4 regions of the Peribacillus sp. NPDC097295 genome follow, and region 3 is predicted to be linked to each of the others. Evidence: riboswitches for the same ligand, from Rfam matches in the RefSeq annotation. Region 3 holds a riboswitch; each other region holds the start of a gene.

Region 1 (3,148 bases), on a different contig from region 3:
AGATACAGATCATGCAGCGAATCTGTTCGGACTAAAGGAAAGTGGATATATCTATACTCGGCTTCACAATCCAACTGTCAGCGTTTTTGAAGAAAGAATGGCCCTGTTGGAAGGGGGAATTGGTGGATTGGCAGTGGCAAGTGGCATGGCTGCGATAACACTTGCCATCCTAAACATCGCTACTATGGGAGATGAGATTGTTGCGGCTTCTACATTATATGGTGGCACATATAATTTATTTGAAAATACTCTTCCTAAATACGGAATTAAAGTGAAATTCGTCTCTCCTGATGACCCGGAAAATTTTAAGCAAGCCATCACTCCACGAACGAAGGCCATTTTCGCTGAAACAATTGGCAACCCAAGTTTAAGGGTTTTAGATATTGAAGCGGTGGCGGATATTGCCCATGAGGCCGGTGTCCCATTGATTATCGACAACACTTTTGCGACACCATATCTGTGCAGGCCAATAGATTTCGGAGCGGATATCGTCATCCACTCAGCCACAAAATGGCTCTTGGGCAACGGTACCACCTTAGGCGGGGTCATTATTGACGGAGGTAAATTCGACTGGAATTCCCCTAACTATCCAGGCTTTACCGAACCTGACCCAAGTTATGATGGGCTTGTCTACTCCGAAGCGGTAGGGCCGGCTGCCTTTATCACCAAAGCGCGTGTGCAATTGCTTCGGGATTTGGGACCGACGTTAAGTGCCCAAAGTGCATTCCAGTTTACTCTAGGCTTAGAAACACTCCATGTAAGGATGAAAGAGCACCTTTTGAATACGAGGGCAGTCATTCAGTTCTTGGAAAACCATCCGGCGGTCTCCTGGGTTTCTTATCCGGGTAACGATGATCACCCTGATAAAGCCCTTGCGGATAAATACATGCCTAAGGGACCCGGATCTGTGGTGACATTTGGTATTAAAGGTGGACGTGAAGCGGGGGCGACACTCATCAATTCAGTGGAATTATGGTCGCATGTTGCCAATGTGGGAGATGCAAAAAGCTTAATCATTCACCCAGCGAGTACTACCCACCAACAATTGAACGAGGTAGGTTTGGTTCAGGCGGGCGTCAGTGCAGATCAGGTACGGCTATCAATCGGGATTGAAAATGTTGTAGACTTGATCGAGGATTTAGAGCAGGCCATCGAAAAAGCGACGAATATCGTATCGGTTAACTCTAAGACAGTATAATGGCAATCCAAGTGTCTCAGTAATTATCCATTGCACTCCTTTTTTATCTGTGATAGAATTTCACCATAGTAAAGTGAACTTAATGATAAAAGAATAGTCCATATATAGCTCTTATCAAGAGAGGTGGAGGGATGTGCCCGTTGAAACCCGGCAACCGACAAGGAATTTCCTTGGAAAGGTGCCAATTCACACAAAGCGTACTTGCTTTGGGAGATGAGAGGAAGGCCTGCTTTTCCCTGCCTTTCTGCTCATGCAGAAGGGCTTTTTCTATTTCTTTACAACCATAAATGGTAGGATGCTACAAAGATAAATTAACTAAATTCATAGGTTTTATTGGATAAAGAGGTGAGCATAGATGATTACTTTGTCAAACGTTAGTAAGCTTTTTCGAACAGGAAAAGGAAACAATGAAACGATTCATGCTGTGAATAGTGTGAATTTAAAGATAAATAAAGGCGAAATCTTTGGGATCATCGGGTACAGTGGAGCGGGGAAAAGCACGCTTATCCGGATGCTTAATGGCCTGGAAACGCCTACTGAAGGATCGGTGGTCGTTGCGGAAAATGAAGTGTCAACAATCAAAGGGTCTAAGCTTCGAAAGGCTCGTCAAGAGATTAGCATGATTTTTCAACACTTTAACCTTTTATGGTCAAGGACCGTTCAGGAGAACATAGCCTTTCCTTTGGAAATTGCAGGAATGGGGAAACAAGCGCGTGTGAAACGTGTCAATGAACTGATAAAGTTAGTCGGTCTGGAAGGTCGGGAAAAGGCCTACCCATCACAGCTTAGTGGTGGTCAAAAACAAAGGGTAGGTATAGCCAGGGCCCTTGCCAATAACCCGAAAGTGCTATTGTGTGATGAAGCGACATCTGCTTTGGATCCCCAAACAACCGATTCTATCCTGGAATTGCTTGTGGACATCAACCAGCGACTGGGATTGACGATTGTGTTGATTACACATGAGATGCACGTCATCCGCAAGATTTGCAATCGGGTGGCGGTGATGGAAAATGGCCGGGTAGTGGAGCAAGGAGCTGTTTTGGACGTTTTCAGAAATCCGAAAGAACAAATGACCAAGCGTTTTGTCCAACAGGTAACAGAACCAGAAGAGACAAGAGAAACGATGGAGCATTTGTTTGAACGGTATCCAGCTGGAAAAGTGATTCAGCTGACATTTGTAGGGGATCATGCAGAAAGCCCGTTGATCACCAAATTGGTTCGTAATTTCGAGTTGGAAGTCAACATCGTCCAAGGAAAAATCTCTCAAACTAGAAGCGGTTCATATGGAACATTGTTTATCCACCTTGATGGCAAAGAAGATGAAATGCTCCGCGCAATCGAATTCATAAAAGCACAGCAAGTAGGCGTGGAGGTGATTACTCATGCTTGAAGAATTATTGCCGAATGTAGATTGGGAAGACATTATGGAAGCGACGAAAGAAACGCTATATATGACAAGTATCTCGGTTGTAGCCACCTTTTTTATAGGCATACTATTAGGACTGCTTCTCTTTTTAACAGGTAAGGGTAATATGTGGGAGAATCGGGGCATTAATGGAGTGCTGAGTGCTTTCGTTAATATTTTCCGCTCCATTCCGTTCCTTATTTTGATTGTATTATTGATACCATTCACCAAATCGATCGTCGGTTCCATGATTGGAGAGAATGCGGCGTTACCGGCCCTTATTATCGGTGCCGCTCCATTTTATGCACGATTGGTTGAAATCGGCCTGCGTGAGATTGATAAAGGTGTCATAGAGGCAGCCAAATCAATGGGGGCCAAAACAAGTACCATCATTTTTAAAGTCCTTCTTCCAGAATCGATGCCTGCACTCATTTCAGGGATTACGGTCACATCGATTGCATTGGTTGGATACACGGCAATGGCCGGTGTCATCGGAGCAGGCGGGTTGGGTAACTTAGCCTATCTAGACGGTTATCAACGGAATC
Region 2 (3,148 bases), on a different contig from region 3:
ATGCATCGGAAGGATTTCTTCTTCCGGAAGTAGGTAGTTCATGATGGAGAAAATCGATTTTTTCATTTCACCTGCATATTCGGTTCCGCCGATCAGGATCGTACGGCGTTCGAATGAGACCATGATGAACGTTTCGGATTTAGTCCCGTCGACTTCTGGATTGGCTTTGAAATTAGGTGCTGAAAGGATCGTGAATTCTGCTTCGTGCCCTCTCAATTCCTCTTCGTTCGGACGGATGAACAAAGTATGAGCAAAAAGGTTATGCCAAGCATATTCATTTACAACTCGGATGGGAAGGCGTGATGATTCGTCCGCACCAGCGAAGCCTTTGAACACAAAGATTTCTTCTTTAGCTTTTAGGTAGTCCACTACTTTGCTATATAGTTTATTGAAGACTTCTTCGGAAATCGGCTGGTTCACTGGACCCCAGTCAATTTTGTCCTTTACGGAAGCTTCTTCTACAATATATTTATCTTTAGGTGAACGGCCCGTGTATTTGCCAGTTTCAGCTTTTACTGCGCCAGTTGAAGTTAAAACGCCTTCATTTCTGCTTAATACTTTTTCAACTAATTGAGGAACTGAGAGCTGAGTTTGCACATTATTCCCTGCTAATAATTGGTGTAACTCATTAACGTCAACAGAATTCATATATGAGATACCATCCTTTGTATAAGTTTTATATTACAATTAGTATAACACATTAGATTAAATAGTCTATACTATTTAATCGTTTTTTGTGAATGATTAGAGATTAGTCACAGTAATCAATTTTTTTATTTATATGAGTAACCTAGTGTTTAATGCCGGCATATACTTGCAGTGAGTCATCCTGGATGATGGTCAACAGAAAAGTTGTATCAACAGGAAGACAATCTTATGGTAGTCAATCTTGGTTGTGAGAAACGAATGCCGCCGTAAAAAAATGGGGTCTATCTTGGATTAACGAAAATTTTCATTTATATAGGAAGAAACGAAGTGAAGGACCATATATGAAAAGGAAAAAGGGATAAATATATGGTTTCAATCGTGCTCGTGCTTTTGACCGAGTTATCCACCGATAGTCTATGGTCTGGCCTTCCAGTCTATTCTCTTTAAGAATACTATTTATAGATCGGCTATGCCATAAAAAAAGTTTTTTTATTTTTTCAATGGGGAAAATGTTCTTTTTAGAAAAACATTGACAAATTCAGGCTAAATGCGATAGTATCTAAAATTGTACGGATTCTCTTATCCCGAGTTGGTGGAGGGACAGGCCCTTTGAAACCCAGCAACCTGCCATATTGAACTTGGCCCAAAGATCAATCGCCGAAAATAAAGCGATGATTCTTCAAGGAATTGTGGTGATGGTGCTAACCTGAGCAAGGTAAAAACCCTTGAACGATAAGAGTGAAAGGATAGATGATAGAATTTTTAAACCTTTCCTCATTACCCAGGGAAGGTTTTTGTGTTTTTTTCATGAATTCTGTGTCTATGATTGAAACTAATAAGGGAAACGAGTTCCGTAAAAATCAGGCTTATGCCTACAACATACTAACTTCCAAGGAGGAAATAAGATGTCAAAGAAACGTCTATTTACTTCTGAATCTGTTACAGAAGGCCATCCGGATAAGATTTGTGATCAGATTTCAGATTCCATTTTAGATGCTATCCTTGCTAAGGATGCAAATGCACGTGTAGCGTGTGAAACAAGTGTAACGACAGGTCTTGTGCTTGTTGCTGGAGAAATTACAACATCGGCTTACGTGGATATTTCACGTATTGTCCGTGATACGATTGCAGGAATCGGATATACGCGTGCGAAATATGGTTTCGATGCCGAGACATGTGCCGTACTAAGCTCGATCGATGAGCAGTCTGCTGATATAGCAGCGGGCGTTGATAAAGCACTGGAAGCACGTGAAGGCACGATGTCCGAAGAGGAAATCGACGCAATCGGCGCAGGGGACCAAGGTCTTATGTTCGGATTCGCGTGTAATGAAACAGAAGAGCTTATGCCACTTCCGATTTCATTGGCACACAAGCTTTCCTTCCGTCTTTCTCAAGTCCGCAAGAATGATACCCTTAGCTATTTGCGTCCTGATGGTAAAACGCAGGTAACGGTTGAGTATGATGAGAATAATCTGCCTGTACGTGTAGATACAATCGTAATCTCTACACAGCATGACCCTGAAGTGACACTTGAGCAAATTCAAGCTGACTTGAAAGAACATGTCATTAAAGCGGTTGTACCGGCTGACTTAATCGACGAAAACACGAAATACTTCATCAACCCGACTGGCCGTTTCGTAATTGGTGGACCACAAGGGGATGCAGGTCTTACTGGCCGCAAGATCATCGTTGATACGTACGGCGGATACGCTCGTCACGGCGGCGGTGCTTTCTCTGGTAAAGATGCGACAAAAGTTGACCGTTCTGCGGCATACGCTGCACGTTACGTTGCGAAAAACATCGTGGCTGCCGGCCTAGCTGATAAAGCGGAAGTACAATTAGCATACGCAATTGGCGTGGCTAAGCCTGTATCGATTTCAATCGATACATTCGGCACGGGAACAGTAAGTGAAGAAGTATTAGTAGAACTGGTGGAAGCGAATTTCGACTTACGTCCTGCTGGTATCATCAAGATGCTTGATCTTCGTCGCCCAATCTACAAACAAACAGCTGCATATGGTCACTTCGGCCGTACAGATGTTGACTTGCCTTGGGAGCGCACGGATAAAGCTGAGGCTTTAAAAACACAAGCACAAGCGTAAACCATAATAAAAAGGGTGCCTTGCATTTTGCGAGGCACCTTTTTTGATGGAGTAAAATAGGATTAAATATGTTTACCTAGGGAATAATTCAATGAATCCTATTTTAGTGAAGGTCACTTAATCCGTTCAGCCTGTTTATAGATCTGCCCTTTTTCCGCGTATTCCCGGACGATTCGATCCATATCGCGGCGATCTTCATCAGTGATCTCGCGAACGACTTTGGCTGGGCGTCCGAACGCTAACGTGTTTGGCGGGATCACTTTTCCTTGGGAAACAAGGCTACCTGCACCGATGAAGGCACCTTCACCAATTTCCGCACCATCCAGTATGATGGAGCCCATACCGACAAGAGCCCCTTTACGAATCTTGCAGCTATGTAGGATCACTTGGTGGCCAAT
Region 3 (3,148 bases):
CACTCACCCCGCCTGTCGTTGGATCGAATTTATGTTGGTTGTGTAGTAATTTGGTTTCAAAACTGAATTCTTGATTTGTCATCGTATTGCCTCCTTTTTTACTTGAGAAAATGCCTGCTGCAGGTCTTCGATTAAATCTCCGCTGTCCTCGATGCCGACAGAGAATCGAAGGAGTCGATTGCAGACTCCATTTGCCGTTCTGACTTCAAGAGGCATATCGGCATGTGTCTGTGTCGCCGGATACGTGATGAAGCTTTCGACGCCTCCAAGGCTCTCGGCAAATGAAATCAATGAAAGGGACTGTAGAAATGGGTTGACCACTGCCTCATCATTGACCCGGAATGAAATCATGCCGCCACGACCTGGATAGAGAACATCCGTTACACATTCATGTTCCATTAAATAATCGACCATGATCTTGGCATTCTTTTCGTGACGCTCCATTCTTAGTGCCAAGGTTTTCATCCCGCGCATCAACAGCCAGGAATCAAACGGACTCAATACTGCGCCCATTCCATTATGGTGGAAGGCAAGGGACTCACATAATTCAGCACCTTTTGCCACAATCAAACCGGCCAACACATCATTATGGCCGCCAAGATATTTTGTTGCGCTGTGAATCACGATGTCGGCACCAAGCAAGAGGGGCTGTTGGATAATCGGTGTGTAGAAAGTGTTGTCAACAATCAAAAGTAAATTGTATTGTTTGGCAAGAGCGGAAACAGCGGCGATGTCTGTTTGTTGCATAAGAGGATTTGTGGGAGTTTCAATGAAGATGGCCTTTGTTTGAGAGGTGATCGCTTTTTCGATATCCTCTATGCAACATGTATTGACATATTCGCATTGTAGCCCCCATTTTTTAAAGCCATGCTCTAATAAACGATATGTACCGCCGTATAAATCTTCGCTACTGATCCACGCATCCCCTGATTTAAATAAGGAAAGGATGGTCGCAATGGCAGCCATTCCCGAGCTACATGCATATCCTTGATCGCCATGTTCAAGTTTGGCGATCGATTGCTCCAAAAGCTGACGTGTCGGGTTTCCTGTTCGCGTGTAATCAAAACCTGTTGATTGACCAATTCCCTCATGGCGGAAAGCCGTCGAGAAGTAAACGGGTGGATTGACCGTTCCCGTAGCCGTTTCACTGCGGTTCCCAAGCTGAGCAAGATAGGTTTCTGTTTTGTACATAATTTTCACGTCTCCTTTTATTTAAATAAAATAAAAAAAGTCTTCTTTAAGAAGAAGACTTGAATAAGTAGGATAGAGTCATTCTTCTTATCTTCCAAGTTACACAAACTTGTGGAATTAGCACCTTTTCATTGGCTGGAAACAAATGAAGGTTGCTGAGGTGTCATAGGGCCATTCCCTCTACCTCTCTCGATAAGAGTTTAGATTATTCAATTTCTTTTGAATTTACTATATATATAAAATTATGTCAAGGGCATTCATTATCGTTGCAGGAAATAGAAGATGAATGATTTTTATCTAGAATTAGAGGGAGGGATTCTGATTAAAGTGATTTTTCTGAAGAAAAAGGTCGGATTTGTTCTGTTTTTTTTGCTTTAAAATAATAAAATTTGTACAATATAGAGGGGATTCATATAAAAAGTCATTATTCATTGCATATACATAACCGTTTCTTAATGGATAGTGCGAACATAGGGGGAGAAGACATGGAATACAGAATCGAACGAGATACGATGGGTGAAGTGAAAGTTCCTGCCGATAAGTATTGGGGTGCACAAACAGAAAGAAGCCGTAACAACTTCAAGATTGGTTATGAAAAAATGCCGATTGAATTAGTTCATGCGTTTGCTTACGTAAAACAAGCGGCAGCTAAAGTAAACTTTGAATTGGGCGATCTTTCCGAAGTGAAAAAGGATGCCATCGTGAAGATTTGTGGTGAAATTCTTGAAGGTACGCTTGATGAACATTTCCCACTAGTGGTCTGGCAAACCGGGAGCGGTACGCAAAGTAATATGAACGTGAATGAAGTGGTCGCTAACAAAGGGAACGAATGGTTGAAAGAAAACGGTGAAACTGAAATGCTTCACCCGAATGATGATGTGAACAAAGCACAAAGCTCTAATGATACATTCCCAACAGCCATGCATATCGCAGCTTACATGGAAGTGGCTGAAAAATTAGTACCGGCGATTAAAGTGCTACGTGATACATTCGCAGCCAAGGAAAAAGAATTCTGGGATGTTGTGAAAATTGGCCGTACCCATCTTCAAGATGCGACACCACTAACTCTAGGTCAAGAAATTTCCGGTTGGAGAGCTATGCTTGATAAAGATTTGGAGATGATCGAAGAGAGCAGCCAAAAATTATTGAACTTGGCATTGGGTGGTACGGCTGTAGGGACTGGAATCAATACGAAAAAAGAATTCCCGGCACTTTCGGCTAAACAAATTGCAGCCGATACAGGGCATTCATTTGTCACATCGGATAATAAATTCCATGCTTTAACAAGCCATAACGAAATTGTTTATGCACATGGTGCTCTTAAAGCGTTGGCTGCTGATTTAATGAAGATTGCCAATGATGTTAGATGGCTAGCGAGTGGCCCAAGAAGCGGAATCGGTGAGATCGCCATCCCTGAAAACGAGCCAGGTAGCTCCATCATGCCAGGGAAAGTGAACCCGACACAATGTGAAGCCATAACAATGATCGCTACACAAGTTGTCGGCAACGATGCAACAATCGGTTTTGCAGCAAGCCAAGGAAACTTCGAGTTGAACGTTTTCAAACCGGTCATCATTTACAACTTCCTGCAAACGGTGAAATTATTGACGGATGGTATTCATTCCTTCAACGATCACTGTGCAGTGGGAATTACGGCGAATGAAGTTCAAATCAAAGAAAATGTGGAGCGTTCTCTTATGCTCGTAACAGCATTGAACCCGCATATCGGCTATGAAAAAGCGGCTAAAATCGCAAAAACTGCATTCAACGACAACTCCACTTTAAAAGAAGCGGCGTTGAAACTTGAATTCTTGACGGAAGATGAATTCAAAGCATGGGTGGATCCTGCTAACATGGTCAATAAATAAGAGATTTTTCGCCCTTCCTTGCATGTGGAAGGGCGTTTTAATGTGTTAAAATGAAAGAATATACCAATACTTAGAATAGATATAGAACA
Region 4 (3,148 bases), on a different contig from region 3:
AGAAAGGGATGCTGAAAACAGTCAGCATCCCTTTTCTTAGTGCTACTGGCAGGAGTGCAATCTATAGGGTGTGAGTCCCGAACCATTGAAGGCAGTAGTAATGGTTAGCTTAATGCAAGGGTGTACACGGTGACGCGGAAACTGAAGGAAGCAAGCGGCAAACCTCCGGTCTGAGGAACACGAACTTCATATAAGGCTAGGTATCATTGGATGAGTTTGCACAACAAAACAAAGTCCATACTGCCTAAGGTGGTACAAAGTAAATGAAGCAAATAGATGAAGAGAAAGATTGCATTCTTACCCGGGAGAAATCTGATGACCGCCCAACTTGACAACCTGTCCAGCGATGGTCAGCTGAATTATCAGAAGTCAGCAGAGGTCATAGTACTTGTCTACTCGAGAAGATGAGGAAGGACCGAACAGATTAAGGAGGATAAATACTAGGCGTTCGTTATCTTGCGAAGAAGCAAACAATTTCAAACGGAACTTTTGAAGGAAGAATGGGCGAATACACGGGGAACTTCACAAGGGCGGAGCAGATAAAGGCACAATCAGACCATTTATCCACGTAGAAAAGATATCAACAATGTTAATGGAACTGATATTAAAGAAATGGTAACAGCACACCTTAGTGAAAGTCGATATGTATTGATTGTGGTAATGAAAATGGAAAATGGCGAACGTATTCATGTTGGTTGTCAAACCTCTTATCTGCAAGATGCGATGGACGACTTTGGTGAAATTGAAAAAATGAAGCGTGCAATAGATGCCATCATTGAAATTTTTATGATGAAATTTATATCACCGATTCGGATGGAGTGACTATTTACACGAATCCAGCAATTGAGAGAATAATCGGGATTTCAAAAGAGTATTATATCGGAAAATCAGTCAATCAATTGATTAAACTTGGAATTCTGAATGACTCGATTACATAGCAATTATGACCAATCTACGGGAGAAGGTACATTTAAATTTCGTAAATTTCTTTAATCCTTTACCTTGCGAAAACTCCAAAAATGCTGTACTCTTATACTTGCTTTGAAAAAATGAATATTTCTTACTTCTTATCAAGAGAGACTGAGGGACTGGCCCGAAGATGTCTCGGCAACAGACTTAACTAGAGTGCTGTGCCAAATCCAGCAGGCATTGACCTGAAAGATAAGAAGAGTGTTTATAGATTAAAAGACCTCTTCTTGTAATATAACAAAAGAGGTCTTTTGCTTTTCTTGGATATGAATCCGAAGTTTTTAAAATAGTTACTTGTTCATCATCAAGCCTATAATAAAGAAAAGGGGACGCAGGTACGTTTAGAGATTACTGATAAAAACTTTTCAATAGTAAAAAAATTAAAGAGGTGTACTTCATGAGTTTAGACAACAAAGGGAATCCATGGGCTTTAGCGCCATTTATAGTTTTTTTGATTTTATTTATAGGTTCGGGTGTTATTACAAAAGATTTTTACACTTTTCCAGTGATTGTAGCCATTGCATTTGCCTCAGCTACGGCACTGGCAATGAATCGGAAAGAAACGTTCAATCACAAGGTAGAAATTTTTTGTAAAGGCGCTGGGGATTCAAATATCATGTTAATGGTTGTTATATTCCTTTTGGCGGGTGCTTTTTCGGAAGTGGCCAATGGGATGGGAGCTGTAGAGTCTACGGTGAATCTAGCTCTTTCGGTTGTTCCTCAAAATCTGCTAATGGTGGGCATATTCATTATTGCTTGCTTCATCTCTTTATCCATGGGGACAAGTATGGGTACCATTGTAGCTTTAGCACCAATAGGAGTAGGAATTAGTGGACAAACGGATATATCGATTGCCCTTTCGATGGCTGCTGTCATTGGTGGTTCAATGTTCGGTGATAATCTATCTTTCATTTCAGATACGACAATAGCAGCCGTCCGTACGCAGGGTACGAAAATGAAAGATAAATTTAAAGTGAACTTTTTCATTGTTCTACCTGCTGCACTAATTACGTGTATCATCCTTGGGATTATGACAATGGGTAAACAAGCGACTATTTCCGAAGAAACATATAGTTGGATAAAGATACTACCTTATCTTTGTGTTCTAGTAGCTGCATTGGCAGGAGTCAATGTGTTCCTAGTTCTCTCTATGGGTATTGTCTTTGCTGGAATAATCGGTTTGGCGGATGGCAGTTATAATATCATGGAAGTTATACAAAAAATCGGCGATGGAATGGCTGGGATGTATGAAATCTCCTTCTTAGCCATCCTGATTGCAGGCATGGTTTCGGTCATCAAAAATAACGGTGGGATTGATTACCTGTTGCATCTTGTGACGAGAAACAGCAAATCAAAAAAAAGTGCAGAGTTCAGCATAGCAGGATTGGTTGCTTTAACGAATCTTTCTACAGCGAATAATACGATTTCCATCATCATTGCTGGTCCACTCGCAAAAAATATTGCCGAAAAATATGATATCGATCCTCGGAAATCTGCAAGCTTACTTGATGTTTTTGCTTGTTGTATTCAAGGGTTATTGCCATATGGGGCACAGTTGCTTTTAGCAGCAGGTGTTGCACATATCTCGCCGATCAGTATCCTAACTTATTCATATTACCCAGTTTTAATTGGAGTGTGCGGCATCATAGCCATATTGATAGGTTTTCCCCGATTTTCGCCTGAAAAAATGGGAATCAAAAGTATAAATGATCAAAAAGAGGAAATATAATCTTGATTGTTTCCCTAGAGAATCGTCTCTAGGGCTTTTTTGGATGTAAGACTACAAATGAAAAGCACCAATGAAAATTTTGATTTTACCGAATATAGTAATATTCTGAAAAAACTAATTTCCTACTTAGTTAATATAAAAATAGTATAATTGAATATTATATTTAGAGTCACATTTGTTCTCAAGTGTTTACTGCTCTGTAAAAGAGGGAACTCTAAAGGTATTGTAATGAAATAATTAGAGGTGGGTTCGTTTTATAATGGAAATATTAGAAAAGTTTATCACTGAAACAAATGATTTGTTATGGTCATCTATACTTATTATTTTATTAGTTGGCATGGGGATTTATTTTTCTGTTCGGACGAAGTTCGTTCAGTTCAGAATGGCAAAGGAAATGATTAGACTATTAGGGGAAGGGGCAACAGCAGATAAGAAAGGTGTATCATCTTT

Evidence for each region. A riboswitch is a leader RNA that binds a small molecule or an ion and turns the genes downstream of it on or off. The one in region 3 is predicted to bind S-adenosylmethionine.
Region 1: it holds a riboswitch for S-adenosylmethionine, as region 3 does, so the genes downstream of both, ACIQXN_RS05390 (methionine ABC transporter ATP-binding protein) here and ACIQXN_RS07300 (methionine biosynthesis PLP-dependent protein) in region 3, are expected to answer to the same signal.
Region 2: it holds a riboswitch for S-adenosylmethionine, as region 3 does, so the genes downstream of both, metK (methionine adenosyltransferase) here and ACIQXN_RS07300 (methionine biosynthesis PLP-dependent protein) in region 3, are expected to answer to the same signal.
Region 4: it holds a riboswitch for S-adenosylmethionine, as region 3 does, so the genes downstream of both, ACIQXN_RS19400 (Na+/H+ antiporter NhaC family protein) here and ACIQXN_RS07300 (methionine biosynthesis PLP-dependent protein) in region 3, are expected to answer to the same signal.

The regions. Positions count from the first base shown of each region.
Region 1 covers NZ_JBIWCW010000002.1:454,795-457,942, forward strand. The annotation lists gene ACIQXN_RS05385 (O-acetylhomoserine aminocarboxypropyltransferase/cysteine synthase family protein) at 1-1,198, shown strand, start outside; SAM riboswitch class I at 1,307-1,418, shown strand; gene ACIQXN_RS05390 (methionine ABC transporter ATP-binding protein) at 1,554-2,588, shown strand; gene ACIQXN_RS05395 (methionine ABC transporter permease) at 2,581-3,148, shown strand, end outside.
Region 2 covers NZ_JBIWCW010000016.1:49,728-52,875, forward strand. The annotation lists gene pckA (phosphoenolpyruvate carboxykinase (ATP)) at 1-648, opposite strand, end outside; SAM riboswitch class I at 1,225-1,387, shown strand; gene metK (methionine adenosyltransferase) at 1,554-2,750, shown strand; gene ACIQXN_RS18270 (gamma carbonic anhydrase) at 2,864-3,148, opposite strand, start outside.
Region 3 covers NZ_JBIWCW010000003.1:204,037-207,184, forward strand. The annotation lists gene metC (cystathionine beta-lyase) at 1-82, opposite strand, end outside; gene ACIQXN_RS07300 (methionine biosynthesis PLP-dependent protein) at 79-1,191, opposite strand; SAM riboswitch class I at 1,276-1,390, opposite strand; gene fumC (class II fumarate hydratase) at 1,677-3,059, shown strand.
Region 4 covers NZ_JBIWCW010000020.1:21,769-24,916, forward strand. The annotation lists gene ACIQXN_RS19390 (hypothetical protein) at 667-822, shown strand; gene ACIQXN_RS19395 (hypothetical protein) at 819-938, shown strand; SAM riboswitch class I at 1,065-1,168, shown strand; gene ACIQXN_RS19400 (Na+/H+ antiporter NhaC family protein) at 1,367-2,698, shown strand; gene ACIQXN_RS19405 (alanine/glycine:cation symporter family protein) at 2,958-3,148, shown strand, end outside.